DNA from 3 places in the Halobacillus ihumii genome. Region 3 is predicted to be linked to each of the others. Evidence: riboswitches for the same ligand, from Rfam matches in the RefSeq annotation. Region 3 holds a riboswitch; each other region holds the start of a gene.

Region 1 (2,201 bases), 1.8 Mb from region 3:
TGCTTGCTGGCATTAATATTTCCTGGGGAATATCTTTTCCTAAGGATGGGGTCTTCGTATTTCATCAAGGATATGATCAAGCCGTGACCGCTTTAAATATTGGCAAGCAGCAGCATGAGGATGGAAATCGAACTTTTTTTAGTGATACTCGTATGAACAGGCTGCTTATGGCACTATCCCATGAAAAAGAAATTGAAAATATTGTAAAAGATACATTGGAACCGCTGATTATGTATGATCAGAAACGTCAGGCGGATCTTATTCATACGTTTATCGTTTACAATAAATACAATAGTAATGTCAGTCAAACCGCGAGAGCGCTGATGTTACACCGTCAATCATTACTCCATAGATTGCGCAATATTGAACATTTAACGGGCTTGTCGCTGTTAAATGCTGACGATATGTTTTTATTGGAACTTAGTGTAAGGTTATGGAAGCTGAAGAAGGTAGAAGAAGAATAGGCAGTCCGCTTTATAATTGATTCGTGATGACAATCCAAATCTTCTCTGTTATGATGAAAGCAGCCAAGCGAATAGTATTACACAATAACTACTAGGGGGGCCCTGATACGGGCTGAGAGAAAAGCAAAACAGCTTTTCGACTCTTATGAACCTGATCTGGTTAAGACCAGCGGAGGGAAGTAGTCAGAAGAAATGTCTTATGACTTTATCCATTCGAAGCCAGGTCCTCCCTCAGGATCTGGTTTTTTTCATGTTCACTCCCTTTTTATGAGAGGAGGAGAAATATGAATCGAACTCGCTTATTAACGACCATGGCTGTATTTGTAGCAATCGGAACGCTTGGTTCGCAAATGCTCTGGTTTCCTGCTGGAATAGCTAAGGCTTATCCTGTTCAACACGCAGTTAATGTTATGGCCGCTGTCACGCTTGGACCCATTCCGGCGGTTGCGATTGCCTTTATGATCGGCCTGCTGCGTAACTTGCTTGGGCTTGGAACATTGCTTGCGTTTCCAGGAGGCATGATTGGGGCTTTACTGGCGGGTTACTTTTACAAATGGTCTAGAAAAACATGGACTGCTGCAGCAGGTGAAATGATTGGCACTGGGTTAATCGGTGCCATGCTCTCCGTGCCCTTTGCCAACATTTTAATGGGGAGTTCAGCGGGAGCATTAGCCTTCTTGCCGTCCTTTCTTATCAGCAGTACAACTGGTGCATTGATTGGCTGGTTTGTAGTTTCAAAAATGCGACAAACTCATGCATTACCTCAAACAAATCTATAATCTTCGGAATCTACTAGGGGTGCGAGCACGCTGAGATAAGGATTTTCCTTAATCCCTTTGGACCTGATCTGGGTAATACCAGCGTAAAGGAAAGTAGCCTCATCTCAAATCACCTTTCAGTGGCTTCCTATAAACTAAGGAGGCAACATTTTATGACATTTACCGAAACATTAAGAAAAGAAAATAATGAATTGTTTGAAGCAATTTTTAACCATCCATTTGTCGATGGAATTGGCAAGGGTGAAGTACCGCACGAAGCATTAGCCCATTACATTAAGGCCGATTATGAGTACTTGAACGCCTTTATGCATGTTTACGGTGTTGCCATATCAAAATCTACAGAACGACGTGACATGGGCTATTTTAGTGAACAAGTCGGATTTGTTCTAAATAGTGAAACCCATCCTCATCACAATTTCTGTGATGTCATCGGTGCAGGTTATGACGAATTGCAAGGCTACCCGCTTCCGCCAACAGCCGATCATTATGTCAAACACATGATGTATCACGCTCAAATGGGAGGGCTCGGAGAAATTCTCGCTGCCCTGCTTCCTTGCCCATGGACTTATCTCGAAATCGGCAACCATTTGGTGAAAAAATATCAGCCATCACCGAATCATACGTTCTACCCGTGGATAGATTTCTACGCGAATGAGGAATTTGATACGCTATCCATGGCCATGCGTGAACGCCTTAATGAGCTGGCCGAAGAGGCTTCAGAGAGTGAATTGAAACGGATGAAGGAGGCCTTTCGCAAGAGCTGTCAGCTGGAGTTGAATTTCTGGGAAATGGCTTTAACTTGTGAGGAATGGCCGACTGGAGAGGCGGTGACGTCTAAATGAAACAAGCGGCTTGCGCATTAAAGATTGGCGGGACTGATCCGAGCGGGGGGGCGGGCATTCAAGCTGATTTAAAAACATTTCAAGAGTTAAAGACTTATGGCATGAGCGTCATTACT
Region 2 (2,201 bases), 580 kb from region 3:
GGCATCTGTTTCTTTTCTATTTCGCCTGTCATGATCATTATCATGATCCAGAATAAAGATGTCTTCATCTCTGATTCCATTATTTCTAAGTTTATCAATGGATGCGCTCAACTGATCATCGTCGTGAAATACTTTAAATTTTGGTGTAGTCAATCTAATCGCCTCCTTGAAAAGGTGGTTACCCGGTTTAAAAATAACTTAAACAGAGGCAGTATAATTATGCCTGGTGACGAATTTCACATTAGAGTCTAACGTAGTCATAAGCCAGGATCATTGACGAAGCTGGGAAGGTCCGGTCAATAAAACACGCTATCGTTCGCTTTTCTTACGATTACCCGTTGCGTTCTGAGCGTTTCCTTTCAACTTATCCTTCTTCCCTTCATTTTGCATTCTCTTGTTATCTGAAGCATTTCCAACTTGATCCTTTACTTCACCTTTTGCCTTGCTGACGGCTCCTTTAACTTTATCTGAATATCCTTTTCCTTTACTCATGTTCTATCGCCTCCTTGCAACTATATATAAACGATATTAGAATTCGATAAACTTTTTTGAAAAAGAATTTTAGTAAACTCTCTATTCGTCCTATAAACTTCACTTCCCCTTGATAATTACCTGCATCTATGGCACAGTTTAAAAGACAACGTGTTAACAAAAATGAATAGATTGAATGTAGGGGGACCAGTGCAGCTGGTTGAGATTGTATCCGTAATAGATACTGACCCTTGGAACCTGATCTGGTTTAAACCAGCGTAGGAAACATATGAAACGAACCTTCGTTTATTAGTAGATATGCACCCTAGGTATGGTACCAGGGTGCTTTTTTGATGCTCTTAGACCCCTGATTCCAATAACATTTCGTGTTAACATACCATCTTTTTTTAAGGAGGAAACCGAATGAAAAAGCTTTTATTACTTTTTAGTACATTCCTTGTATTAGCCGCTTGTTCAAGTGGTGAAGAAAATAACACGGCCTCTAACACAGGTGAAAAACAGGAAGTAAAACTTGTACTAGATTGGACGCCCAACACGAACCATACTGGACTTTATGTGGCTCAAGCTGAGGGATACTTTGCAGAACAAGGCTTAAATGTTGAAATCATGCTGCCCGGAGAAGCTGGGGCAGACCAGCTCGTTGCCTCAGGTAAAGCAGACTTCGGGATTAGTGCACAGGAAACGTTAACTGAAGCCCGCATTCAGGGCGTCCCGGTTGTGTCAATTGGAGCTATCATCCAGCACAACACTTCAGGGTTCGCTTCACCTAAGAATAAAGGCATCACCTCACCTGAGGATTTCGAAGGGAAAACATACGGCGGCTGGGGCGCTCCCGTTGAAAAGGCAGTACTCTCTTCATTAATGGAAAAGGATAATGCCGACGTTGAAAAAGTGAACATCATTAATATGGGGAATACTGATTTCTTCACAGCTGTTAAACGAGACGTGGACTTCGCCTGGATTTACTATGGCTGGACAGGTATTGAAGCTGAGCTTCGCGGTCAAGAATTGAACATGATGTACTTAACAGATTACTCTAAAAAACTAGATTACTATACTCCCGTATTAACGACGAGTGAAAAGATGATGAACGAAAATCCTGAGACTGTTGAAGCCTTTATGGCTGCTGTATCAAAAGGATATCAGTTTGCAATTGATCACCCAGACAAGGCAGCCGACATTTTAATCGAAGCTGTTCCTAACCTCGACCCCGAACTCGTTCGTGCCAGCCAAGAATGGTTGTCTCCTAAATATCAGGCGGATGCAGAACGCTGGGGGCAGCAGGATATAAAGGTTTGGAAGAACTATGCGGAATGGATGTACAACCATGATTTACTTGATAAGAAGTTAAAGGCTAAAGAAGCTTTCACCAATGAGTTTTTACCGAAAAAATAAATAAATTTAAAAGGGAGGCCAATAACATGGCTAATTCACTTGTAAGTATTCAGATCCTGCCGAAAACGAAAGACGGAGAAGACGTCATCCCCTATGTTGATCACGCTATTTCGATCATCGATGCATCCGGATTGAACTATGAGGTTCACCCTCTCGAAACAACAATTGAAGGCAACCTGTCAGAAATTTTACCTTTGATTGAAAAGATGAATAACTCCATGGTGGAGAAAGGTGCCCATAACGTCATCTCTCAAATCAAAGTGCTTTACCAGCCAGACGGAGCGTCCATGGATTCTCTGACGGAGAAGTATCGT
Region 3 (2,201 bases):
CATAAGCAGGATTGGCAAAAGCTTGTGTGGCAACCGCACCAACTCCGGCCTTTGCCCATGGGACGACAGCTCCGACGCCTAAGAATTTCGATTGAACGGCAACCCCTAGTTCTTCTGTTTCTGGATCAAATCCTACAATAGAATACGTTGCAATAATGTTTGATTCGTTCATCGTCCTCTACTCCCTTCCTACTATACATTTATTCGACCTTTTTTAACGATTTTCCTTTCTATTTTTACTGGAGAAAAGAAAAAACCTATTTTCATAGCGCGAAGCTGTGAAAATAGGTTCCTGGTTTACGAACGATTGAGCAGTAAAGTCGGCCGCTGTGAGAACAGCAGACATAATACAATCGCACTCACGATAAACGCTGGCAGCATATATCCACCATTATAAACTAAAGAGTACAACCAAACTGGCTGACCTTCTGGGGCAAACTCTCCATAAAAGACAATCCCTGCTACAAAGTGTCCGAAGAAGCGGAACAAACTGCCGATAAAAGCGCCTAATATAATCCAGACTGCCAATTTCTTAATCTTTCTCGAGCGAGCTGCCTCCCATACCGGCTTGGCAAATAGTCCAGCAAGCCCAATCACACCAAACGCTACAAAATAATCAAGAAACGTTTGCAGCGGTGTCAAAATATAAGCCCCTAATAAAATTTGATAGAAACCGAGCAGCAGCCCTGTCAATACGCCGCCGCCGAGTCCCCATCTGAACGCCATGATAAATACGGGAACCATCGCAAACGAAACTGAGCCTCCCTGGGCCCAAAGTTTAAATGAAAGAAATGGAATAATATCAAGTAAGATGGCCAATGCCGAGAATATCGCTACCTCAACTAGAAACAACACACGTTTACTTCGCATCACTTTACCTCCTTTTTTCCACACAAAAAAGCGATGCCACAGGGAAGCTTCCTGATGGAGGAGTCCCGTTGCATCGCCATCAAAAAAGCCACCATCCCTACGTCAGTATTAACTGACAGGTTCGAAGGGTCTGAACAAGTCTGTTCACTCTCAGCATAAAGCTCCCCTTGAAGGCTTATATTCATTCGCTCTTTTTGCTATGAGTCTATTATAAAGCAATCTCAAGATTCTATCAATGACTATGACAATCCAGGCAAACAGCTCCTCTATTTGACAAAAATAGAATAAAGTCATAAAATTTAAATCGTAATAATTACTATTTAAAAAAAGGAGAATGGTCATTGGCTAAACAAGCTATGGTACAAAAAGAACGCAAACGTCAAGTGACGTATGAAAAGTATAAAGAAGTACGGCAGCAGCTTAAAGCTGAAGGGGATTACGAAGCATTGCGCAAACTACCAAGAGATTCTTCCCCCACTCGCCTTCATAATCGCTGTGCTGTTACAGGAAGACCTCATGGGTATATGAGACAGTTTGGACTATCGAGAATTAAGTTTCGTGAACTTGCCCATAAAGGTCAGCTTCCTGGTGTCAAAAAAGCCAGTTGGTAATAAACTCAGAAGCCTGGTTCAGCTTCTGAGTTTTTCAGCTGCATCCTTCTAAGTGAAACTTCTGACCGAAAGTTGTATAACAATATCAGTTCATTCTTTCTAGAATTTCATAGTCTTTCGTTTTATAGATTGTTATATCGTTATCCTCACCAAACTCAATTAAATGGTCATACGCTTTGCGGGGTTCGAGGACAGCTAATGGAATGTGGATTCCTTTATTTACTTTTATAAAGGCAGCTTTATGAGACCAGCCGACTCGTGTAAATTTTAATTGATTTATTTGACTGGGATAAAGTTCCTTTTTCATGATAGTTTTTTTGAGGAACATTATTTGATATACTAAATGGTCTTGCTGTATTTCAAATTCAAACCGAATAGAAGCTATACTTACAGCTAATAGTAAAACTAATAAAAATAGTAATAAAGAACCTCCATAACAACCTTCCAATATATTCCATAACATCACGATAATGAAAATAGTAAGAAGTGACAGCCTTTGCGGTCTTACCTTATATTTGATTTATCTCACCTCTTAAAACTACTTACTTTACTACCCGGTTTTGTGACCTGGGAAGAGCACTCCTCCCTTATGACTCCCTTTTAAGATACCCCTAAAGGTTTCCAAGAGGCTAATCAAAACAATTCACCCTCACGTTAACAATTTTGTAAAAAGGCACCGAATTGTTTATGACGAGAAATCCTTTGCTTATCAATAAATAT

What was found. A riboswitch is a leader RNA that binds a small molecule or an ion and turns the genes downstream of it on or off. The one in region 3 is predicted to bind thiamine pyrophosphate.
Region 1: linked by a shared signal. The riboswitch ahead of thiW (energy coupling factor transporter S component ThiW) and the one ahead of thiT (energy-coupled thiamine transporter ThiT) in region 3 are both predicted to bind thiamine pyrophosphate.
Region 2: linked by a shared signal. The riboswitch ahead of G6R08_RS15100 (ABC transporter substrate-binding protein) and the one ahead of thiT (energy-coupled thiamine transporter ThiT) in region 3 are both predicted to bind thiamine pyrophosphate.

The regions. Positions count from the first base shown of each region.
Region 1 is NZ_CACVAO010000001.1:1,825,998-1,828,198, reverse strand. Features, by position in the region: gene G6R08_RS09170 (PucR family transcriptional regulator) at 1-464, shown strand, start outside; TPP riboswitch at 548-659, shown strand; gene thiW (energy coupling factor transporter S component ThiW) at 749-1,243, shown strand; TPP riboswitch at 1,249-1,352, shown strand; gene tenA (thiaminase II) at 1,396-2,085, shown strand; gene thiD (bifunctional hydroxymethylpyrimidine kinase/phosphomethylpyrimidine kinase) at 2,082-2,201, shown strand, end outside.
Region 2 is NZ_CACVAO010000001.1:3,050,549-3,052,749, reverse strand. Features, by position in the region: gene G6R08_RS15110 (YflT domain-containing protein) at 1-153, opposite strand, end outside; gene G6R08_RS15105 (CsbD family protein) at 310-492, opposite strand; TPP riboswitch at 662-773, shown strand; gene G6R08_RS15100 (ABC transporter substrate-binding protein) at 895-1,887, shown strand; gene G6R08_RS15095 (thiamine-binding protein) at 1,914-2,201, shown strand, end outside.
Region 3 is NZ_CACVAO010000001.1:3,629,710-3,631,910, reverse strand. Features, by position in the region: gene G6R08_RS18160 (DUF1028 domain-containing protein) at 1-172, opposite strand, end outside; gene thiT (energy-coupled thiamine transporter ThiT) at 298-870, opposite strand; TPP riboswitch at 948-1,048, opposite strand; gene rpsN (30S ribosomal protein S14) at 1,212-1,481, shown strand; gene G6R08_RS18145 (hypothetical protein) at 1,567-1,788, opposite strand.